DNA from 3 places in the Alteromonas sp. ABV4_150 genome. Region 1 is predicted to be linked to each of the others. Evidence: predicted binding sites of a transcription regulator. Region 1 holds the regulator's gene; each other region holds the start of a gene.
What was found. Region 1 encodes LexA, which represses DNA repair genes until DNA is damaged. Its sites were predicted from a motif close to TACTGTATNNNNATACAGTA; they were not measured.
Positions count from the first base shown of each region.

Region 2: dinB (DNA polymerase IV) is a predicted target of LexA. The motif match lies at 3,468-3,487, and genes of this name have one in related genera.
Region 3: uvrD (DNA helicase II) is a predicted target of LexA. The motif match lies at 5,128-5,147, and genes of this name have one in related genera.

Region 1 covers NZ_CM149971.1:1,701,847-1,710,188, forward strand. The annotation lists gene ACYX4M_RS07440 (sensor domain-containing diguanylate cyclase) at 1-1,431, shown strand, start outside; gene ACYX4M_RS07445 (hypothetical protein) at 1,602-5,162, shown strand; gene lexA (transcriptional repressor LexA) at 5,275-5,901, shown strand; gene coxB (cytochrome c oxidase subunit II) at 6,496-7,659, shown strand; gene ctaD (cytochrome c oxidase subunit I) at 7,670-8,342, shown strand, end outside.
Region 2 covers NZ_CM149971.1:2,314,134-2,322,475, forward strand. The annotation lists gene ACYX4M_RS10115 (NADH:ubiquinone reductase (Na(+)-transporting) subunit D) at 1-57, shown strand, start outside; gene nqrE (NADH:ubiquinone reductase (Na(+)-transporting) subunit E) at 61-669, shown strand; gene nqrF (NADH:ubiquinone reductase (Na(+)-transporting) subunit F) at 690-1,922, shown strand; partial or broken gene ACYX4M_RS10130 (FAD:protein FMN transferase) at 2,042-3,068, shown strand; gene nqrM ((Na+)-NQR maturation NqrM) at 3,078-3,311, shown strand; gene dinB (DNA polymerase IV) at 3,519-4,592, shown strand; gene ACYX4M_RS10145 (DUF1653 domain-containing protein) at 4,643-4,891, shown strand; gene ACYX4M_RS10150 (MBL fold metallo-hydrolase) at 4,955-5,845, shown strand; gene ACYX4M_RS10155 (ABC transporter substrate-binding protein) at 5,890-7,158, opposite strand; gene ACYX4M_RS10160 (VF530 family protein) at 7,298-7,522, opposite strand; gene ACYX4M_RS10165 (glycoside hydrolase family 2 TIM barrel-domain containing protein) at 7,749-8,342, shown strand, end outside.
Region 3 covers NZ_CM149971.1:1,408,627-1,416,968, reverse strand. The annotation lists gene ACYX4M_RS06145 (magnesium transporter) at 1-365, shown strand, start outside; gene rarD (EamA family transporter RarD) at 586-1,512, shown strand; gene ACYX4M_RS06135 (GGDEF domain-containing response regulator) at 1,578-2,855, opposite strand; gene uvrD (DNA helicase II) at 2,898-5,069, opposite strand; gene cysE (serine O-acetyltransferase) at 5,567-6,364, shown strand; gene ACYX4M_RS06120 (HAD-IA family hydrolase) at 6,485-7,225, opposite strand; gene xerC (tyrosine recombinase XerC) at 7,246-8,166, opposite strand; gene ACYX4M_RS06110 (DUF484 family protein) at 8,172-8,342, opposite strand, start outside.

The DNA of each region.
Region 1 (8,342 bases):
AACCAGCGTATGCGGCTGTTATTGGAAGCCTCTGAGTTAGGTACGTGGGATTGGAATTTGACCGCTGATGTAAACCAAGTGAACAAACGCTGGTGTGATATTGTCGGTCTTGAATATGAATACTATGACACCAGTTCGCGCTTTTTCAGACAGCTGATTCATCCTGCGGATTATGTGAAAGTCGAAAAGCAGTTACACGAACATATTGCTGGAAAGAGCAAGGTTTTCAATACTACGTTTCGCATGAAGCATACTAACGGCTCTTGGGTTTGGGTCGAAAGCTATGGAAAAACTGTAGAAACTGACATTATGGGAAAACCCACTCGGGTTGCCGGAATTCATCGTGACATTACCCAACGAATGGAAAGCGAACTTCATGAGAAAAAGAAAACTCAGCTACTTCAGTTTATCAATAAAACCCGCGCCTCTTATCTTCAGAACAACGATTTAACCATGGCCTGCCAAACAGTGCTACCCGAGCTTATTGATATATCAGACAGTCAGTTTGCTTTTATTGGACAAATGAAAGGGGAAGGTGATGGCTCGAAGCTGTTTATTCACGCCATTTCTGAAATAGTGTGGGACAGTAGCAGCTTCACGCAATACAACGAGTATAAAAAACGGAACTTGTATTTCAGTAGCTTTGATAATCTTTTTGGTACCACAATTTTAACCGGTGAAGTAACGATAAGTAATACCTCTGGGAGTCACCCCAATTCAAAAGGAGTGCCCCAAGGGCACCCCCGCATTAGTCGATTTTTAGGGCTACCGATCAAGGTCAAGGATAGAGTGGTGGGTATGATTGGTTTAGCCAACAAATTTGAGACCTACGGCTTAGAAGATGCTAAGTTTCTACAGCCTTTACTCGATGCGTTAGCTGGTCTTTTCTATGCGGTAGAATTAGAAGAAGCGCGTGCCGTCGCAGAAGAAAAACTACGGCAATTGGCTATGACGGATTCGTTGACGGGCTTATATAACCGTAGGGCGTTTATCGATGAGTGCACAGCACTTTCAAAACAGCATTTGAGCGCTTGCGTTGCGATTGTTGATATTGATTATTTTAAGAAGGTAAACGACACCTATGGACATGATGCGGGTGATCAGGCGCTCATTAGTGTGGCAAGGAAGATAGCCAAACAAAACAGTGAACCCAATGTGGTTGCCCGTCTTGGCGGTGAAGAGTTCGCAATCGTGATGTTGGGGAAAAATAAAAAAGAAATTAACACGCAGTTAGAGGCGCTTCGCATAGCCGTTGAAGAAAGTGTTGTTAACTATAAGAACGATAATATAAAACTTACTATCAGCATAGGAGCAACCTTTGTCGATAGTACCTTCGGCGCAGATTTTAGCGCCCTATTATCTACGGCTGATAAATCCCTCTATAAGGCAAAAGAGCAAGGCCGAAATCGCGTGGTTTGGGACGGAGATTGACTGTCGCTGTTTGTCGATATGTGCTAGTGATTTGTGCATCAAGCAACAGGGATATTGCCAGACAAAAGAAGATAAGTTATAAGAACCTAATATTATAGTTAACAAATTAGGCGTGTTTTGAGCTTTTGACTAATGAAAAGCCATCATGCCTTACAAATCAGGGACGACACATGAACTCTTCGCGCTTGGGTTTTTCTGGCCTTTTTTCTGTTATAGCTCTAACGGCTTGTGGTGGCGGAGGAGGGGCTGACTCGTCTCCTAACCCAACACCTGCTCCTCCTCCTGAGCCTACCGCGTTAGAAATTCTGTCGAATCCATTAGACTACTCTACTGCACAACTAGATTCTGCAGCTAAGAACTACGCTGACAATGGTTATACGGGCGCAACAAAAGTGGCAACAGTCGATCTTAGTACTGTGCAAAACGTCTATGTGGCACTTTTCGGTGAAGATATCACGAGTTCACCTTATTTAGATCTGTTCGAGGTATCTGAGTTTGTAGATGCCAACGGCAATATTGAGGGTGTCACACCGTGTTCGGATTCAGGCTCTATTTCTTACTCTGGAAATCTGAATCTGGAAACGGGTATAGGGACAATAGTTGTCGATTATGACCAATGCCTTCACTACTACCTAAATGCGTATCACGACGGCCAACTTTCAGTCGCTATTACTAAATCAGACGACGACAACTTTGAGGCCACCTCGTATTTCACGAGTCTTTCGGTAGGAAGAGGTAGCCAACGCGTAACGCTAAAAGGGCTAATGAAAGCTGATTTAAGCTACGACTCACGCACGGGTTATTACAACGAAGAATACACACAATATCTGACTGCTACATTTAACGGCGAGACCTACAAAATAAACGCTACCTCTTTTGACGGTATGAGAAGTATTAGTTACTCCTCTGAATTTGAGGGGACAATACATATCGGCTCTAAAGGTAAACTAGAGTTTTCTTACTTGTCTGAGGAAGGAGGGCTACCTTATGCTTACCAAGGTTCCCTTGTCGTAAAGGGCGATAAAACGGCAGGCATAGATTTAATGCAGGGCGCGGTTCGCTATGGTGAAGATTCCGACGGTGATGATACCTATGATATTGGCGTGTTTTTCAGCAGTATCGAGACCTTTGCAAGCAGTAATATCGCGAATATTGTCCTATCCGATATAGAAACCATTTCAGCACCTCCCGTTGCAGGTGAACCTTATTACTTTGCTTATGACCCTGTTTACACGTCTGACGATATAACCGTTGATGAGGGGTATTATTACGACTCTGATACGCCTGAACCTGATTTGTCAATATCCTACCGTTGGTATATTAACAACGTTGTTCTAGAGGGCGTTAGCGGAAGCACATTGCCTGCATACAACGCGGTGTTCGGTGATGAACTTAAAGTAACTATGGTTGTGTCCGACGGTGTAAACGTTGTTGAGTCGCAACCATTATTTATTACTATCAGTGACTCCCCAATGACACTTGTCGTTTCCAATATGCCTGAATCGGTAGCTGCTGGTGGTTACGTCGAGTTCACTGTGAGCATGACGGACCCCGATAAAATTAATAATGACTCTGCAGGGCAGCTTGTATCAGCGCCTGAAGGCGTAACCCTCGATGACGAAGGCTTATTGACTTGGCAGGTACCTGAGAGTCAGTTGTTCAACGAGCAAACGTATATTTTTAATTTTGCTAGCTTAGATGGCGAGGAGAATTTACAAACCCTAGAGATCAAGGCTTACGCAAATAAAGCCCCAGCCTACGCACGCGCAACGGCGATGACACCAATTTATAATCACGGATTTGCAGTCGCTTCATCTGATGGTGTAAAAGAGCTTGTATCAATTAATGAGCGAAGTGTGGGTACTTTTTCGTTAGAGGGAAATTCGCTCAAAAATACCTACGTATATCCCTATAAACTGCCCACTAAAGGTGAAATTAGGGGCGTGCATTCCCAGGATGTTGACGGTGACAATAACGATGAGATCTACCTTCTTACACAACAGGGTATGTCTGTTATAAAAGACCGTGAAAGTAATGCCGAAGCGGTGTTCGTTGTAGAAGGAAGTATAGTTTCTGGATTGTTTTATGACGTTAATGGCGATGGGATTGATGAAGTCGCTTATTTATACGGTGATGACTATTATGATCCGAACGCGATTGTCATTGTTGATGTTCAAACGGGTGAACAGTTACAGCAGTATGATATCGACGGCGTAAATAATATTGCTTTTGGTAATGTAGATGATGACGCTTCGATAGAGATGGTAACGAACAACGGTTACGTATTTGACATTGATAGTGGTACCAACCAATGGCTGTATGGCAGCGGGTTTAGCAACATGTTTGTTGTGGTGGGCGATATGAGTAACGATGGTGTCGATGAAATCATCGGTGCTGATAGTTGGAACCATATCTCAATTTACTCAGCAGTATCGAAAAACAGTTTAGCCACGCTGGAACATCCAGACATTTGCGATATAGCCTACACCAATGAAAGCTCCGCTGCTAAAGGGCTCGTGGTGGTATCCGAATGTCAGTGGGGACAGGTGAAAGGCTTTGTATTCGATGCGGGTCAAATTTCTGAGCAGTGGGCTATCGCTCACAACACGTACAGTGCTATGTCACTTCTTATCGATGATTTAGATAACGACAATGTGCCCGATATCATTTGGACTGGTGACAACCAAGTTTTAGTCGCACAGCAGAACGCTAGCGGTGAGTACGCATTGACAGATATTGAAAGTGCGCCGCGCGCTTATACATATCACGCTGCAGGCTGGGCTCACTACGGTGACAATGACGAAAGAGCTGTCTTTGTCAGTGACACAAGCAATTACGATTCATCTATTCAAATTCTATCAGTAAACAAAGACGATGAGTTTGCGATAAGTGGCGAAGTTGGTGAAGACGCCTATAACTACAGCAAGCCGGTCGTTACAGATTACAATAATGACGGTGTGGGTGAGTTATTAATAGGGGCGCTGGACTATAATTCGTCGTTCAATGTGGTGAGACTTTCGGATAATTCTGTTCAGTGGACACTGAGTCAAAATCACAACAGTCAAATATCATTTATTGAAGCACTAGATGTGAATAACGACAGTTACGCTGATGCAGTTGTCGTGGAAAACGATCGACTTAAAGCGTTTGATATTGAAAATCAGGTGCTAATTGACGCGATAAACAACGACTTTTCAATCAACGCGCTGGCTGTTTCAGAAAGTAATGGAGTGCATTATTTTGCTGTCGGGGGGTATCGTTCGTTCAAGCTCTATAAAATGCAGGACGGTGAGTTCGTTGAGTTAAATGAGTTGGAAACTACTTGCGATCAACTGCTCACAGTAAATTTTGATAGCGATAGTGACCTTGAGTTTGTGTGTCTGGATAGAGATTATTCAACTATCAATGTGTATGACGTGACAAGCGAAGCGTTAGCATTGAAAGAGACTATAGCGCTGTCTTTTTACCCTCAGAAGATAGCAGCTATACCAACGACATCGTCTAACCAGTCGATCCTCGCCATCCATCAGCCAGATGATTACGACTATTCGTATGATTACTATGACAGCATCGGGTACCAAGTAGTTGAGATTGATAATAAAGGGCATACGGTATGGCACAGTCCATTATTGGGGCTGCAAAACGTTGATGGTATGCGTACCCGCCAAAACAGCGATGGAGAGTTGGAGCTACAAATAGGTAACTCGGACATGGCCCTTCTGGCAAAATAAGGATACTGCACTTGTCGCAGACTCATGCGTGTAGCAAAAGACGCGGCAAGTGCTTGTTATTTGTTTTTAGGTGTATATACTTACAGGAACTGTATGAACAGACAGGTCTTTTATGCGCCCACTCACAGCTCGACAAACTGAAGTTTTAGAACTTATTAAAACAACCATGCAAGAAACGGGAATGCCGCCTACACGTGCGGAAATTGCTCGTCAACTTGGTTTTCGTTCTGCCAATGCAGCAGAAGAACATTTGAAAGCATTGGCGCGTAAGGGCGTAATTGAAATTTTACCTGGTACCTCCCGTGGTATTAAGCTCAATATCCCCCTTGAGGATACAGCACCAGAAGAAGAAGGTTTGCCTCTAATCGGGCGCGTAGCGGCTGGTGAGCCAATTTTGGCGCAAGAACATGTAGAATCGCACTACAAAGTCGATCCTGCTTTGTTTCAGCCTCAGGCAGACTTTTTGCTTCGCGTAAACGGCATGAGTATGAAGGACATCGGTATCTTAGATGGTGATCTCCTCGCGGTGCATCGCACGACTGATGTCCACAATGGTCAGGTCGTTGTGGCGCGGGTGGATGAAGACGTTACGGTTAAGCGTTTAGAGAAACGCGGTCGTGAAGTGTTACTCCATGCCGAAAATGAAGAGTTTTCGCCAATTAAAGTAGATCTTGCAAGCGAGCCTTTTGCTATAGAAGGTATTGCCGTGGGTGTCATAAGAAACGCCGACTGGATGTAAGGTTTTAACATCTTCAGCGAAAAGCGGCGCCCTAGCCGCTTTTTTAATGCCTTTTGTTGCCATATTTATGCTAGTTTTCTCAAGTTAGCAGCGCGCAATACCTCGTATAATCATGACCTCAAGTATAAATATTAAGCAGCACGCAAAAGCCATTCTGCCTATGAATGAATTTTTAGGTATGCATTCATTATTTGAAAATTTGTTTGAAAATTTGTTTGAAAATAAATATCGATAGCGCGTTACTCGTTGATTTTTCGCTCAAATGATTGCTCGTAAACTCACATGCGTTGTTCAAAATGCGCGTTTGATTTTACCCCGTCTCAACAGCTACCAATTTACTCCTTTATTCAAAACGTAACGTTAGGCTGCCATTGCAAATGATTAAAAATTGAACATTTCGTTAAATTTTTAACAGAAAAGACTAGACGGCACGGAATTATTGCGCAATTCTTAGACAAAGATTAACAAAATAATAACAATGGCTCTAAATTTGTTTTACAAGTTGAGGTTATGGGTCAATCGTTCGCAAACCATTTGGTAGGGCATCGCGCAAAAATATCAGCGTTTTTGGTCTTGCTATTACGGAGGTGCTGAGTGAAACAACTAACGACCGTTTTCGCAAAATGGTGTTCAACTATACCGTTTTTGCTTTTTTCTCCTTTGCTTCTTGCCCAAGAAGTCAGTGAAGAGGCTTCTTCACTTAATCTAAGACGCGGTGCCACCGACATCAGCGGGCAGGTTTACGACCTGCATATGCTGATGTTCTTTATATGCGTAGGGATTGCGGTTGTAGTGTTTGGGGTTATGTTTGCCTCAATGTATCTGCATCGGAAGTCTCGTGGTGCTAAGCCGGCTAACTTTCACGAAAACGTGAAGGTTGAAATTGCGTGGACCGTTGTTCCTTTTCTTATTCTAATCTTTATGGCTGTGCCTGCGGCGAACACCCTTATTGCAATGGAAGACACATCTGAGCCAGATATGACTGTGCTAGTAACAGGCTCACAGTGGAAGTGGCACTACAAGTATATGGACAGCGACGTAGAGTTTTATTCTCTGCTTGCTACTCAACGCGAGCAAATAGAGAACAAGTTTCAAAAAACAGATAACTACCTGTTGGAAGTTGACCGCCCATTGGTTATCCCTACTGGAAAAAAAGTACGCTTTCTTATCACTTCAGATGACGTTATTCACTCTTGGTGGGTACCTGACTTTGCTGTGAAAAAAGATGCCAACCCCGGCTTTATTAACGAGTCTTGGGCTAAGGTCAACGAGCCAGGCATTTATCGGGGGCAATGCGCTGAGCTATGCGGAAAAGACCATGGTTACATGCCAGTCGTGGTTATCGCTAAAGAACCCGCTGAGTTTGATAAATGGATGGGCGAACAAGAAGAAATTGTTCGTCAAGCCAAAGAAGAAGAGCAGCGTCTACTTTCTATGAATATGTCTATGGACGAATTAATGAAAGAAGGCGAGCGCGTTTATAACGCTACGTGTGCAGCCTGTCATATGCCAAATGGTGAGGGCTTACCAGGTGTATTCCCAGCACTTAAAGGCAGCAAGATGGCGTTAGAAGATCAACAAGGTCACATCGACATTGTCCTACATGGTAAGTCGGGTACGGCTATGCAGGCGTTTAGCAAAATGCTTAGCCTTAAAGAAATTGCAGCGGTAGTCACTTACGAACGCAATGCGTGGGGTAATAACACGGGCGATATGGTTCAGGCCAAAGACGTCAATGCAGTGGCAAACGGAAACTAGGAGCAGAAAAATGAGCAAAGCAACTGAAGTTATTTCGCCAGATACCTCTGCGCCTCACAGTGGTCACCTACATGATGACCATGAGCACCACGATCATATTCCCAAAGGAATAACGCGCTGGCTGTTTACTACTAATCACAAAGACATTGGCACACTCTACCTGTGGTTTGCCTTTATTATGTTTTTAGTTGGCGGTGCAATGGCCATGGTGATCCGCGCTGAATTGTTTCAGCCCGGCCTACAAATTGTTGAACCAAATTTCTTTAATCAAATGACTACGGTGCATGGGCTTATCATGGTTTTTGGTGCCGTAATGCCCGCTTTTACGGGGCTAGCAAACTGGCTTATCCCGATGATGATTGGGGCTCCAGATATGGCGTTGCCGCGGATGAATAACTGGAGCTTCTGGATTTTACCTGGCGCTTTTTTAATTCTGCTTAGCTCGCTATTTATGGAAGGTGGTGGCCCTGCCTTCGGGTGGACTTTCTACGCGCCGCTTTCAACAACCTATAGTGGCGATTCCACCGCGCTGTTCGTGTTCTCGGTTCACATTATGGGTATTTCCTCCATTATGGGCGCGATTAACGTGATTGTGACTATTTTCAATATGCGTGCGCCGGGTATGACCTGGATGAAAATGCCGCTATTTGTGTGGACGTGGCTTATCACCGCATTCTTGCTTA
Region 2 (8,342 bases), 610 kb from region 1:
GGTATGATTTGGGTTATCCGTACTATCCGTCCTGAGCAAGTAGAGCCTAAGGAGTAAGTCATGGAACATTATTTGTCGTTATTTGTTCGCTCAATCTTCGTTGAGAACATGGCGTTATCACTTTTCTTAGGTATGTGTACATTCCTAGCGGTATCTAAGAAAGTTAAAACTGCTATGGGTCTTGGTGTCGCAGTTATCGTGGTACTAGGTATCTCTGTACCCGTTAACCAAATTATTTATGTAAACATTCTTGCTCCAGGCGCATTAGCATGGGCAGGTTTCCCAGAAGCTGACCTAAGCTTCCTTAACTTCCTAACGTTTATCGGTGTTATCGCAGCGTTGGTACAGATCCTAGAGATGAGCTTAGACAAGTTCTTCCCAGCGCTTTATAACGCGCTAGGTATCTTCCTTCCGCTTATTACTGTTAACTGCGCAATCTTCGGTGGTGTAGCGTTCGCAGTGCAGCGTGAATATAACTTGACCGAAAGCGTTGTTTACGGCGTAGGAAGTGGTATTGGCTGGGCAATAGCAATTGTGTTGCTTGCAGCAGTACGTGAAAAGCTTAAATATGCTGATATGCCTGATGGTGTTCGTGGTCTAGGTTCTGTATTTATGATCGCGGGTCTAATGGCACTAGGCTTCCAGTCATTCACTGGTATTCAGCTGTAAGAAAGCTCGGGAGCATATAAATGAATAATGTAGAAATATATCTAGGCGTAGGCATGTTCATTGCCATCGTTCTAGCGCTGGTATTTATTATCATGTTTGCCAAGTCTAAATTGGTACCAAGTGGTGATGTAACTATCACTATCAATGGTGACCCAGACAAGGCAATCAAAACTGCACCGGGTGGCAAACTTCTTGGTGCACTAGCTGACGCAGGTTACTTCGTATCATCTGCGTGTGGTGGCGGTGGCTCATGTGGTCAGTGTCGTGTAGATGTACACTCAGGTGGTGGTGAAATCCTTCCAACTGAACTAGACCACATCACTAAAGGTGAAGCGCGCGAAGGCTGTCGTCTTTCATGTCAGGTTGCTATCAAGCAAGACATGGAAATTGAGTTGGAAGAGTCGGTATTTGGCGTTAAGAAGTGGGATTGTGAAGTTATCTCTAACGATAACAAAGCAACCTTTATCAAAGAACTTAAGCTTAAAATTCCTAACGGTGAAAGTGTACCTTTCCGTGCAGGTGGTTATATTCAGATTGAAGCGCCAGCGCACCACGTTAAGTACAAAGAGTTCGATATTCCTGAAGAATACCGCGGTGACTGGGAGCGTTTTGGCTTCTTCGACATCGAGTCTAAAGTAGACGAAGAGACTATTCGTGCTTACTCAATGGCGAACTACCCAGAAGAAGAAGGCATTATTATGTTGAACGTGCGTATCGCTACGCCGCCACCTAATAACTTAAGCCTACCTGCGGGTAAAATGTCATCGTACATTTGGAGCCTGAAAGAAGGTGACAAAGCGACTATCTCTGGTCCATTCGGTGAATTCTTCGCGAAAGAAACTGAAAACGAAATGGTATTCGTAGGTGGTGGTGCAGGTATGGCCCCAATGCGTTCTCACATCTTCGATCAGCTTCGTCGCCTTAAGTCTAAGCGTAAGATGAGCTTCTGGTACGGTGCACGTTCACTTCGTGAAATGTTCTATACAGAAGACTTCGACGAGCTAGCAGCAGAAAACGATAACTTTGAGTGGCATGTAGCACTTTCAGATCCTCAGCCAGAGGACAACTGGGAAGGTTACACAGGGTTTATCCACCAAGTACTTCTAGAGAATTACTTGAAAGATCACCCTGCACCAGAAGACTGTGAGTTCTACATGTGTGGACCACCTATGATGAACGCGGCCGTAATCAACATGCTTAAAGATTTAGGTGTTGAGGACGAAAACATCATGCTAGATGACTTCGGTGGCTAAGCTACTCGTTTAAAAGTTAATGAGCATATTAAAAGGGGCGCAAGCCCCTTTTTTGTTGAAGCAAAACGCATAATGCACATTGTTAGTGAAAAATGTGCAAATTAGCTAAGGACAACATCGTGATCCGATTCGGTATTCGAATTTTTCTCGCTTTTGTTGCTATTGGTATTCTTGTACTTGCAAGCTGTAGCGACGAAAAAACGCCTGTAGTGCACCTTCAAGGGCAAACAATGGGCACAACCTACAATGTAAAATACCTTCTAGCTGAAACGCCGGTAGAAGGCTTACAGGCTGAAATAGATGCCCGTCTTGTTGAGGTTAACAAGATGATGTCTACTTACGACCCTACATCAGAGCTCTCACGCTTTAATCAATATCGTTATACCGATAACTTCGCGGTGTCGCCAGATACGTTAACCGTGGTTAATGAAGCCCTGCGCTTGGCAAATCTTAGTGGTGGTGTGCTTGATGTTACCGTTGGTCCATTGGTTAATTTGTGGGGGTTTGGCCCGACTAAGCGCCCTGAAAAAGTACCAAGTCAGACAGACATCGACGATATTCGTCAATATGTAGGGTACAAGAAGCTTTTCAACGACGCCTACAGGCTTAAAGAAAAGCCATCCTATGCTGTACGTCGACCTGTCGACTATTGCTAAAGGTTTTGGCGTTGACGAAGTGGCAGAGATCCTTGAAAAGCACCGTATAGAAAACTACCTTGTGGAAATAGGTGGGGAAATGCGCGTAAAAGGCGAGCGAGGAGACGGCAGTGAATGGCTTATTGCTATTGAAAAGCCGGTTACTACTGAACGCGCAGTTCAAAAAGTTGTCTCAATAGGTGAAAACGCGGTCGCTACATCGGGTGACTATCGTAATTATTACGAAGAAGACGGTGTTCGTTATTCGCACCTAATAGACCCGACTACCGGTAAACCTATCTCACATAACTTGGTGTCGGTCACCGTTGTTCACCCTTCATCTATGACGTCAGACGGTTTGGCTACGGCATTTAATGTGATGGGATGGGAACAAGCAATAGCGGTTGCTGAGCAAGAGCAACTTGCTGTATTCCTCATTCGTCGCACAGAAGACGGATTTGAAGAGTATGCGTCGCCAGAATTTGATAAACTGGTCACAGTTCATAATTAGGGGGTAGCTATGTCTACATTCATTCTTGCTTTTGGTTTCTTTCTAACAATGGTACTAGCTATGGCCGTTGGCTACCTATTTCAGAAAAAATCAATTTCTGGAAGCTGCGGCGGATTAGGCGCACTAGGTATTGAAAAGGCCTGTGACTGTCCAGAACCTTGCGACCGTAAAAAGTCACGTATGGAAAAAGAAGAAGCCCGTCAGAAAAAATTAAACGAGTGGAAGCAAAACCAAATTTTGTAATGCTTATCACATCGTTGACTTAGTATTTAAAAGCGCTGTTTGAGTAAATCGACAGCGCTTTTTTGTTTTTTAGCACTGCCTTCAAATTTAAGTGCGAGCCATTACTTCGATTTAGAAGCCATGATTAGATAGTGTAATTCAGCACTATTAATAATATACTGTCTTTTTGTACAGTTTTACTTTAAAGCTAAAGAATGAAGGCAGGTGATGCGAAAAATTATCCACGTCGACATGGATTGTTTTTACGCCGCAGTTGAAATGCGCGACAACCCAGCTTTGCGCAATATTCCCATCGCTATTGGCGGCAGTGCCGACCGTCGCGGTGTTATCTCTACCTGTAATTATCCCGCCCGTAAATTTGGTGTACGCTCTGCTATGGCTACCGCGTATGCGTTAAAACTATGTCCCAACCTTACTTTAGTGAAAGGCCGTATGGAGGTATATGCCGCTGAGTCGCAAAAAATACGTAAAATTTTTGCAGACTATACCGATCTTATTGAACCCCTATCGTTAGATGAAGCCTATCTGGACGTTACTAACAGTGAGTTTTGTGGTGGCAGCGCTACGTTAATAGCTGAAGAAATTCGTGCTCGTATTGAAAGCGAACTAGGTCTTACCGCCTCAGCAGGGGTCGCGCCCTGCAAATTCGTAGCAAAAGTAGCTAGCGACGAAAACAAGCCTGACGGCATTTGCGTGATCACTCCCGATAAACTTGATGAGTTTGTACGAGAAATGCCGCTAAAGAAAATTCCTGGCGTGGGCAAAGTTACTATGCAAAAGCTGCAGCGCATGGGGCTTAATACCTGCAATGACGTTCGTCAGTATCCTTTCGAACGTATTCAGAAAGAGCTGGGTAAATTCGGTAGTGTGCTGTGGGAACGGGCTCACGGTATTGATGAGCGAGAGTTGTCGGTATCACGAGAGCGCAAGTCTATAGGCGTAGAGCGCACGCTAAGCGAGGACATTCATACTATCGATCAATGTATCGACTTTCTGCCCCATTTGTTTGAAAAGCTTCAGGAAAGAATGGAGAACCATAAGAAGCGGACGGGCAAGCCTGTACGTATTCGCACGCAGGGCGTAAAGCTTAAGTTTAACGACTTTCAGCTAACCACGGTTGAGCATCGCTGTGCCACGCTAGATAAAGCTTATTTTCGTACATTAATGCAGGAAGCTTTTGAGCGAGCAACAGGGCGTGGCATCCGTCTTGTAGGCGTGCATATAGGCCTTGCCGCCGACCAATCGACACAGCAGCTGGTTTTGCCTTTTGAGCAGATTTAATTAACACTAGCGCCTTATTCTCTGACGCAACATATATCTTGAAGGTCACTATGGATTCAATGCAACTTAAAACCCCCGGTCGTTACAAGCATTATAAAGGCAATTTATACGATGTTTACGAAGTAGCCACCCACTCAGAAGATGAAAGCAAGTTAGTGGTATATCGTCCGTGTTATGGCGAAAAGGCTTTATGGGTTCGTCCCCTTGAGATGTTTGTAGAATCGGTAGAAAGAGATGGGGAAACACTCCCTCGTTTTGCTTATGTGGGTGATATTCCTGATGATGAAAAAATGATCTAATTGTGAAATTAGGTCATAGTGTAAGAGGTCTTATCTAAACAGACTTCTTACAAGGAAATAATAATGAAAACTGCCCCTCGTTTTAGCACACATATTATGGCCGCATTCATTGCTGCTAGTCCTTTATTTTATTCGACGGTCAACACCGCAAATGCACAAGATAGATTTGCCGATGTCGAAGTTAAAGCAACAGCGATAAAAGGCTCTGTTCATATGCTTACAGGTGCAGGTGGAAATATTGGTGTATCAGCTGGGGCAGACGGCGTTTTGATCATTGACGATCAATTTGCGCCACTTGCTGAAAAAATAGCAGCTCAGCTAGGTGAGCTAGGCAGCGATAAACCCAAATATGTAATAAACACCCATTATCACGGTGACCACACGGGTTCTAATACGTTTTTCCATAGTCACAAAGGTGCCACCATTCTCGCCCATGAGAATGTGCGCGTTCGACTTGCAGATGATGAAAAGGTAAAACCTGAAGCCTTGCCAACCATCACTTATGAAGACGGGATTAAAATTTACTTTAATGGTGAAACCCTTCATGTAATGCATTTAGCCGTCGGCCACACCGATGGCGATAGCGTAGTGTGGTTTGAGCAACCTAACGTCATGCACACGGGCGACTTATTCTTTAACGGTCGTTTTCCCTATATTGACCAGGGTGCTGGTGGCAATGTAGAAGGCTACATGGAATCGGTAGAGCAGTTGCTAGCAAAAATAGATGACGAGACCATAATCATTCCCGGTCATGGCGATATCAGCAATAAGCAAGAATACACCGCGTTTTTAGCTATGATCAGCGAAACTTTCAACTACGTGAAAGCACTTAAGCAAGACGGCAAAACCCTTGATGAAGTAAAGGCGAAGGGCTTAGATGAAAAATGGGCCGACTGGAGTTGGAACTTCATCAATGAAGAGAAGTGGATAGCTACACTCTATAAAGATGCGTAGAAGCTGAATTTATTTAACTACACAACTACGCGGCTCGAAACTTCCTATGAATCGAAGAGCCGCTGTCTAACTGCTTCCATTTCTAATGCTGCTTTATCTACCTTTCCTGTCTCCATGAAATCTACAAGAATGTTACTGAGCGGCTGATAATAATCCCTACTCGTAGAGCGGTCGAAAAACTGTACTACTCCTTCGGCCTTCTTTAAATTTGAGCTTCCGTGTTGAACAAAGCTTACATCACTTATTTTGGCATTCGGGTGTGCGGGCAGAAAATTAAGCCTTTTATTTAGTTGGGCTTGTACATCATCTTGAATTAGGTATCGCAAAAATACTTTAGCAAGTGATTTTTTTCTGCTGCTTGCGCGAAGAATGAGAAAATCCGTTGGGGCAATTTCAGATTGACTGACGTTTTTGTCCACAAAAGGAAAAGGGATAAATTTGAGCTTTTCAGAAACGGCCTCAGGAATTTGGCTTATTATGAAATTGCCGGAAAGAACCATTCCCACTCTATCGCGATAAAGGAATGGGAGAACTTGCTTTTGTGTGTACTCATCAGCATTTTTTAGAAAACATTGGCTATCAATCATTTTTTTCCACAATTGAAGTACCGCTAGTACCTTCTTATCAGTAAATTTTACATTTCCTTCCATTAACTGATTGTGAAAATAAAGCCCGTTTACTTTGAGATTTAAATAGTCAAGCAGTGACAAAACAGGCCACTTCTCTTGTAATCCTAAACCAATAGGAACAATTTGATTTCGAGACAGTGTTCTGCACGCGCTAAGCAAATCGCTAATACTTTCAAGGCGATTGATATTAAATTCTTGTAGGACGTTTTGGTTGGCAAAAAATCCCCAAAAACCCACTGATAAAGGAACGCCGAACTGCTCTCCTTTATACGTAATCAACTCTTTCATTTCGTTTGGATATTTTCGAAGCTCTGTTTCTGTCCAAAGAGACGTTAAAGGTTCTATCAACCCTCTCTCATTGACCTTTTTTAGCTCGACAGGCCATAACCATACCATGAGATCTAGATTAGGGTTGTCGCTTAACCACAGCTCGGTCATTTGCTTGTAGCCGGTATCATCTGACGATGAGTAAACAATATCTATACCGGGGCATTGTGCTGAAAAGTTCGCTGCCATTTCTTCAAAGGCATTTCGTTGTTCGACACTAAAAACAAGCAATGACACATTCAATATGCCCTTCGCTTCTTCACAATCCACAGCAGAAGCAGGGAAGGTAAAGTAGAAATAAAAAATGGACGGTAGAAAGAAAAACTTAAGCCACTCCGGCTTACTTTTGTCCCACATATCAACATCCCTTGTAGATCAAAACATTCAAAAATTATTTGTTAGTTATTGTCAAATTGTAGTACATGAAAGGGGAGTCGCTAGTTAAAAAAAAGCAAGGCTATTTTTATAGTTAGATGAGACCCTTTGACTAACAGGGCTATTTAGGCTGTTTAAACGTTTGTATGTAAAGCTGCTCTACTTTATCTCTTGCCCACTGTGTTTTTCTTAAAAATTTAAGGGATGACTTAATAGAAGGGTCGTTATTAAAGCAGTTCACTTTGATACGGTAATACAACCCGTCCCAGCCATATCGTTCGTGAAGTTGCGTGACGATTTTCTCTAGCGTTAAACCGTGAAGCGGATTATTAGGTTGTTGGTTCATAGCGTGTCGCTGCTCTGTTTCTATTCAAACAGTAAGATTATCACGAACGTAATAGGTTATGGGGTCAGAGTCATTACTCTGACCCCATAACCTGACGACGCTTACTAACGTCAAAAAGCATGAAAAAAGTGGCGCAGGCCGCTTTTTTTACATTTATTTCACACTTAACTTTACAAGGGTAAACGTTTACCTATAATGGGTTGTCAAATTGTGAAGGAGAGGACGTGTGTTGAAAAATAAAAAAATTAGTACGTTACCTTGGAAAGTAATCCTGCTTTTTGTTGCGTTTCTAGGCGTATTCTCTCATCACCTTCACTGCGACGAAATTCAAGCGCCTTGGGAAGACCCAACGATTGTCCATGAGAATCGTCTTCCAGCACGGTCACACTTTTTTTCTTTTTTTCAAGATCCGAATAAATTCGTCTACACCCCATGGGACAGCCAAAATTACTTGAACTTAAATGGAGACTGGCAATTTCAATTGTCTTCGTCGCCGTTTACCGGTTCCACGCGTTTTTACGAAAACGACGCCTCAACAGAAGACTGGGGTACGATACAGGTACCTGGAAATTGGTCTTTAAACGGTTACGGCGAGCCCAATTACGTTAATATGCGCGCTGATTTTGCACCTGATGAAAATCCGCTGACGGTTAATAAGATCCCTCGTGACACCAATACAACAGGGCGATATAAACGTGTTTTTAATGTGTCTAAAGAATGGAATGGAAAAACAGTTATTGCCTATTTAGGCGCTGTAAAGTCAGCGTTTAAACTGTGGGTGAATGGGCACTACGTTGGATACTCTCAAGACAGTAAAACT
Region 3 (8,342 bases), 290 kb from region 1:
TTGCAGGTAGTCAAACGCTTACTCTTATTGTACGAGGGCTTGCGCTGGGGCAGGTGACCCCTGCCAACTTAAGGGCGCTCATGGTAAAAGAGTTGAAGGTGGGCGGGGTCAATGGTGTTATATGGGCGTTGGTTATAGGCATTGTGGCTTATTTCTGGTTCACTGACGCTATGCTTGGTTTGGTGATTTGTTTAGCCATACTGTTCAATATTGTAGCTGCAGCCTTGGCTGGAGTGTTCGTACCCGTCATTTTAGACAAGCTAAAAATAGACCCTGCACTGTCTGGTTCGGTCATACTGACCACTGTCACTGATATTGTCGGTTTTGTAGCGTTTTTGGGTTTAGGAACCCTCTTTCTTCTGTAACCCGTTTACTAGGTATACTTAAAAATTACGTAAAAGCCACGTTTATATAGGGCTACAGCTTATAAAGAAGGGGGGCCCATTACACTCAGTGTGGCTTTTACACTGAATATTTCGCGCAGTTTGTGGCCTTTGCCGCATTGGAAAGCGTTAAGGGTTGTGTATTCATCTAACCTGATAAACAATACGCGCCTTCTTAACCTGAATCTCGTTGGAGCCAGCCTTGTCTAAGCAAGCCAGTGCCGCCCAAGTCGGCGTTATTTGCGCGATTGCCGCATACAGTATGTGGGGTGTTGCACCTGTCTACTTCAAACAGTTGATGGTGTTACCTGCTGCTGAAATACTTATGCACAGGGTAATCTGGTCCGTTGTGCTTTTAGTTGGATTAATTGCTGCGCTAAAACAATGGCCAAAAGTAGGTGCTGCCTTTCGCAATAAGCGGGTTATGCAGATTTTGTTTGTAGCCGGGCTGCTGCTGGGAGCAAACTGGCTTTTGTTCATCTGGGCAATCAATAACGATCATATTCTTGATGCAAGCCTGGGTTATTATATTAATCCCCTTATCAACGTTTTCTTAGGTCGTCTTTTCTTAGGCGAAAGGTTACGCAATCTGCAGCGCGTAGCGGTTGGACTCGCAGTTATTGGCGTGGCAATTCTTATTTTCTCATACGGCCACGTGCCCTGGATTGCCTTAGTACTCGCCGGAAGCTTCAGCGTGTATGGCTTATTGCGTAAGCAGGTGGCAGTAGACTCGCTACCAGGTCTATTCATTGAAACCTTAATGTTATCGCCATTAGCTATCGTCTACTGGGTATTCTTTGGTTCTGAGTACAGTAACTTATTGAATAACGACGCTACCTTAAACTCCCTTATTCTAACGGCAGGTATTGTTACCACTGCGCCCCTGCTTTGCTTTACTGCTGCGGCAAGGCGCATCATGTATTCCACATTAGGCTTTTTTCAATACATAGGGCCAACGCTCATGTTCATATTAGCCGTCTATCTTTATGGCGAGCCCCTCGAAGAGTCACGCTTGGTTACTTTCGGCTTTGTGTGGCTTGCACTTATCTTGTTTAGTGCCGACTCGTTAGTTAATTACCGCAGTCAACGAAAAGCACAAAAACAAATAATAAAAGAGAGTATGGAATAAGCCAGCAAAACACTCGGCGCCTGCAAGCCATTAAAAGGTAGGGTTTAAAGAAATAGCTGATGAAGCTAAGGTAAGGATCCTTGCTCTCGACGAGGTGTATCAAGAGGGTCGCACTTCACTTGGTTACGCCCACTATTTTTGGCAGCATACAGTTGCTTGTCTGCAAGGCTTAGTAGCTTATCCACGCTCTGAGTATGAACGCCACTAACTCCAATACTGCAGGTCACTTTTATATCGGTTTTGGGAAGCTGGATAACTTCAGCTTCTACCACTTTTCTAAAATCTTCTAAGCGTTCGCAGGCTTCATCAAGAGGCGTTGAAGGCATGTAAATACAAAACTCTTCACCACCAAAGCGCGAAATAATTTCATCAGGGAAGTAAAACTCAATGAGTGCCGCCATGGCCTTTAGCACAATGTCACCGGCGTCATGGCCATGGGTATCGTTAATTGATTTAAAGAAGTCGAGGTCGATAAGTGCCAAGGCATGATCATCAGATAAATTTTGATGCTGTACCGTTACCATGTAAAAGAAGTGGCGTCTGTTGGGAAGGCCCGTCAAATAATCCGTATTCGCCACGCGGCGAATTTCTTCAACACTTTCTATATATTCGACGTTTTGCATTACGCGACACAAAAACTCTTCATGACAGTACGGTACGCGCAAGAAGTCATTAGCGCCGCTTTTGATAAAGTGTGCAGACATTAGCATACCTTTACCTCCAGCAACGCCCATTATGGCTAGCTGCTCTTTAGAAAATGCTTTTCTTAGGCTAGCGACAAAATGTGTTCCCGTCATGTCGGGCAGCGTATCATCAGTGATGACAAGACGTACATTTTTGTGTTCAGAAAGGCACTGCATTGCGTCGGTAGCTGTTAAACATTCAAAGGCAATAAAATTATGACGCTGAAGTAATGAAACCGTTTTTGAGCGTAAAACACGATTGGTACTCACCACTACAACGCCGGTAGATTTGTTTTTTTCTAGGCGGCTGATCAAGCGGTTAAGATAGTCGTAGTTTTGCGAATTTTCTTTGGGAATGTAATCGACAACATCTCGTTCAAGAACCTTGTCGCGAATAGCATTATCTAGGTTCTCTGTTGTTGCAATGGTAGGAATAAAAGATCCGACGGCAAAGTCGATGGCTTCCCCTTTAGGCGCATCGGGTAATGAGTAAGCAACAATGGCACACAAGAAACTTTCAGGCATTTCTTGTGCAAAGCGTACCTTTCCTTCGGTGAGCGACGTAGCGCCCACGGGCGTAAGGCTAGAACGGCGTACTAACTTCGCAATAAGTTCAAGGTTGCCTTCACCATTTTCGATGATCAGCACGTGTTGCTGCATACATTCCAACTCAGAGTTAGGCTACCTTGCCAATTAATAACGCTACGCCTTCTCCAGTTTTGCGTAAGCAAGTACCAGCCATTTACTGCCAAATTCATCGAAGTTTACTTGAACTCGACCATGCTCACCACTGCCTTCGTAGTTAAGCACAATACCTTCCCCGAATTTACGATGCACTACGCGCTCACCTAAACTAAAGCCTGTTTCTTCAAAACTGGCGTGCGAGGTAGCTTGGCTAAAGCGATTGTGTACAGGCCGCGATATAGTGGATTTTAGTCTGACTTCTTCCACGCAATCTGCTGGCATCTCGCGAATAAAGCGCGAAGCCGTATGATACTTATCTTGACCATATAATCGACGACTTTCTGCGTAAGTGATATACAACTTTTGCATAGCGCGAGTCATACCAACATAGCAAAGTCTGCGTTCCTCTTCCATCCTGCCTGGTTCGTCGTTGGTCATCTGGCTAGGGAACATACCTTCTTCCACGCCAGCTAGAAACACCAATGGAAATTCAAGGCCTTTTGCAGTGTGGATAGTCATCATTTGCACAGCATCTTGGTCTTTATCTGCTTGGGTTTCCCCTGCTTCAAGGGAAGCGTGGGCCAAAAACGCGGCCAGCGGCGACATTTCTTCCGCTTCTTCAGGTACGATAAAAGTCTTACAAGCACTGACCAGCTCTTCCAAGTTTTCAAGTCGAGCCTGGGCCTTTTCTCCGCGTTCTGCTTGGTACATGGCGTACAGGCCTGACTGGCGAATGGCTTTATCGGCCTGCTGGTCAAGAGGCTCGTCTAGCGTGGCTTGCTCTAGCTCGGTAATAAGCAAAACAAAGCTTTGCATAGCGTTTAATGCACGGCCTTTAAAGCCACCTTCGTTGATAAGCAGCTGGCTGGCTTGCCACATAGAACAGTTATGCATACGTGCAGTGTCGCGCACTTGTGAAAGGGTTTTCTCACCAATACCGCGACTTGGAGTGTTTACCACACGCTCGAAAGCAGCATCGTCGTGCGGGTGGCTGACCATGCGCATATAGCCAAGGGCATCTTTAATTTCTTGGCGTTCGAAGAAGCGCAAACCACCGTAGATGCGATAGGCCAACCCTTCATGTAGCAGGGCTTCTTCCAGTACTCGAGACTGGGCGTTGTTTCTGTAAAGAATAGCGGTGTCGCTAAGGGCGTTGCCTTGATTTAGCCAGTCTTTAATTTTTGAAACAATGAAGCGGGCTTCGTCGAGTTCGTTAAAACCGGCATAGACAGAAATAAGTTCGCCCTGGGCATCTTCTGTCCACAGCTCTTTCCCTAAACGGCCCGTGTTGTTGTCGATAACCGTATTCGCTGCTTTCAGAATGTTCCCAGTAGAACGGTAATTCTGCTCAAGACGAATAGTGGTAGGTTCATTAAAGTCTTTAAGAAAATGCTGAATATTATCTACGTTTGCACCGCGCCAACCGTAAATAGACTGATCGTCGTCGCCAACAATCATAATGTTGTTATTGTTGCCGCTACAAAGCATGCGAAGCCATGCATATTGGATATTGTTGGTATCTTGGAACTCGTCAACTAACACAGCACGGAAACGGCGCTGATAGTGGGCCAACACTTCAGGGTTCTTTGCCCATAACTCGTGAGCGCGCAGCAATAACTCGGCAAAATCTACCAAGCCTGAACGGTCGCAAGCGTCTTGATATGCAGCGTAAACTTCACGCATGGTCTTTTGGATATGATCGCCATGGGTCTCGATATGCTGAGGACGCAGGCCTTCGTCTTTATTACCGTTTATGTACCACTGGATTTGACGAGGGGCCCAATGCTTTTCATCTAAATTCATGGCTTTTAAAATGCGGCGAATCAAACGGTACTGATCGTCAGAATCGATAATCTGAAAATTTTCAGGCAAATTTGCTTCAGCGTGGTGTGCGCGTAATAGGCGATGTGCAAGCCCGTGAAAGGTACCAATCCACATATTGTGTAGGCTGCGGCCCATCAATGATTCAATACGGCCACGCATCTCTTTCGCTGCCTTATTGGTAAAGGTAACCGCTAAAATAGAAAAAGGTGCGATGTTTTCGACTTCCATCAACCACGCAATGCGATGTACTAATACACGGGTTTTACCACTACCTGCGCCAGCTAATACTAGAGCATTAGACAATGGGGCTGCTACTGCTTCACGCTGTTTATCGTTAAGCTCGTCTAGCAGTCGAGATACATCCATAGTTGGCACCTGTTAGTTGATATTGTTACACATTCAGCAGCACGCTATTATGCCATCAGCCTGTTAATTTATACAGTCCAGTTTTTCGCCCTTTTTGTTAAATAAAAGCGCGTTTTTTTGCCTATCTAAGGTGTTCGGTTATCCACGCCTCTCAATGAAAGAAACGGGCGCTTTAACCGTTCTAATTAAGCAGTGACAGAGCCTAGTGTGGCCGACGTAAGGCTCATGGGTACGCAAATAAAAGATACAGTTATTAGCTATAACGAATTAATACGATAAATTGATCGAATTATGCGCTTGGCAGGTATCACATCGGTATTGCATCACGCCAAACTCGGGTAAACTTTCTGTTCTTTCATTTGTTTACCTCTGCACTTTCATACAAGGCGAGAGTTAGCAAAAGAGTTAAGCCACTTTAGGCAAGCTGAAAAAGCACACGGCCCCAATTTTTTACGACGTATATTGGCACACAGACAGCACACTAACGGGACATGCTCATGACCGCACTTTCAACGCCCATCGATTTCTGGTCGACGCTCAAACAAGAAGCGCAAATTGTTGCTGACAACGAACCTTTGCTATCTAGCTATGTGCATGCAAGTGTTCTTGCGCACCATAATTTCGAGTCGTCGCTAAGCTTCATTTTGTCAAACAAAATGGCAGATGACGTGATGCCTGCGATTGCTATACGTGAGGTGTTCGACGAAGCTTACTTATTAGAGCCTGGCATTAGCGAGGCAGCTATCGCCGATATTATCGCGATAAATGCGCGGGATGCCGCAGTGAATGACTACCTAACTCCCTTGCTTCACTTTAAAGGTTTCCACGCCGTGCAGGTGCACCGGATGGCGCACTATCTTTGGGTTCACGGACGCCACCAGTTAGCCTTATTTTTGCAAAGCCGTAATTCATCAAGTTTTGGTGTAGACATCCACCCAGCTGCGCGAATTGGCAAAGGTGTTATGTTCGATCACGCTACCGGTATTGTGGTGGGTGAGACTGCGGTAGTAGAAGATAATGTGTCTATTTTGCAGAGCGTAACCCTAGGCGGTACGGGTAATGAGTCAGGCGATCGTCACCCCAAAATTCGCCAAGGTGTGTTAATTGGCGCAGGTGCCAAGATCCTAGGAAATATCGAAATCGGTGAAGGCTCAAAAGTCGGCGCTGGTAGCGTTGTACTGAACAGTGTTCCAGCCCATGTCACTGTGGTGGGCGTACCAGCAAAAGTGGTTGGCAGACCGGTTTGTCAAAGCCCCTGCGAGTCCATGCGCCAAAACGTCCTAGAAGATAACTAAAATATGGGGTCAGAGTACATTAATAATGGGGTCAGAGTACATTTCCCGTTTTATACTTCGTAAAAGTTTAAAGTACTCTGACCCCACGCTTAAGCTATTAAAGTACTCTGACCCCATTATTCATAGGAAGTCGGTTAACTCGTTGAGGTTGTCTAGTGCTACGTGAGGCAATACGCTTACAGGTTCATTCGCTAGCGTCATGGGTCTGTTACAGGCAAACCATGCGGCTTGATAGCCAGCGTTAATCGCGCCTTGTACATCCTTGATAATATTGTCGCCTATGTGAAGAATGTGTTTCGGTGCAATGTGTAAATGTGCTGCGGCTTCATCAAACATGTCGCGGGCTGGTTTCATCGGGCGCGATGTGCTGGCGTGGAGAATGGTTTCAAAATAACCATCAATCCCTATTTTTTCTGCGTTTACATTACCATTAGTAATTCCTATGAGCGGCAGCTTACTGCTTACGGATTTTAACGCTTCGTGCACATCGTCCGCGAGCTCAAAGTTGCTTCTTGCATCGTAAAAGCAGTTGAAACATGCCTCTACTGCATCACTTAGCTCACCATTACTGGTCAGGTCTGTTGTTAACTTTTCAGGGGTCGTATTAGACAGCGCAGCAGTAAGCACTACACGTCTAAGCTGACCCATGTCAGAGGCTAAGCGCAAATCCTTTTTAATAGCTGCTCGCTTTAGTGCTAACCAGTCGTTTAACGATAGTGCGGCAGCTGACTTATGGTGTTTTGCAATATGCGCTTGAAGCGCTTCTTCGGCCCGTCGAATAATAGGTTCGTTATTGTAAAGGGTGTCGTCAAGGTCGAAGGTCATCGCCTCGACGTTGTTAATAGACCTGAAAAACTGCATGGTGAAACCTTAAGTTAGTATTACTTTTTGCGCGCCCGCGGATGAGCCGCATCATACACATTGGCAAGGTGCTGAAAGTCGAGATGGGTATAAACTTGTGTTGTCGACAAGTTAGCGTGACCTAACAGTTCTTGAACCGCACGTAAATCGCCGCTGGATTCTAGTACGTGAGTAGCGAAAGAATGGCGCAGTTTGTGGGGGCTTACTTTTTGCGACAGAGATTGCTCTTTTGCCATTTTATCCAAGCGGTTAGCAACCTGCCTATTTGATATTCGAGTTTTACGCTTACTGACAAATACTGCACTTTCGTAAGGTGACGCATAAGCAGGGCGTACTTTTAACCATGCATTTAGCGCTTTTTGTGCGTGTCGACCCAATGGCAATATTCGCTGTTTACTCCCTTTACCTATGACTTTCACCGTACCGTCTTTCAAACAGTCGGCTAAATTAAGCCCGGTAAGTTCGCTTAAGCGCAGGCCACAGCCATAAAGCAGCTCAAACATGGCTACATCCCTTAACTGCATGCCTTCATCATCGTCACTGCTTTGAGGCGACGCATTAAGTAACTGCTGCATCTCATCCACGCTCAGCTGCTTTGGTAACGGCTTTCCTTGTTTCGGTGCTTGAATGCCTTCTACGGGGTTACTGAATAGCTGTTGGTGGTCGATTAGGTATTGGCAGAAGGTTCTGAGTGCCGATAGTCTAAGTGCTATACTACGCGGGCTGTGCCCAGACATTTTGGCATCGGCCATAACGCGCTTAATATCGCTTGGCGTGAGCCCAGACCATTCGTAAAGGCCAAGTAGCTTTGCCACTTCGGTTAGCTGGCGCTGGTAGTTTTTGATGGTGTGTAGGGATAAACCGCGCTCCACTTGAAGATGAAGCAGAAACTTATCTAGCCATTGCTGGCAGGGTTCGCTGATTAAGGCGTCCGTAGACACTTCACCTAATATCCCATCATTTCAGGCAAGATGATATTAAGCACTTGCTGAAGCTGTTGAAGCAAAAGGGTATCCATGTCTGGAGTAAAGTGGCTGGCATCGCTGCTGCTAATTCCCAAAATACCTAATTCACGGTTGTCACCAAGTAGCATTAACGCGACAGATTCTGCCGGGCT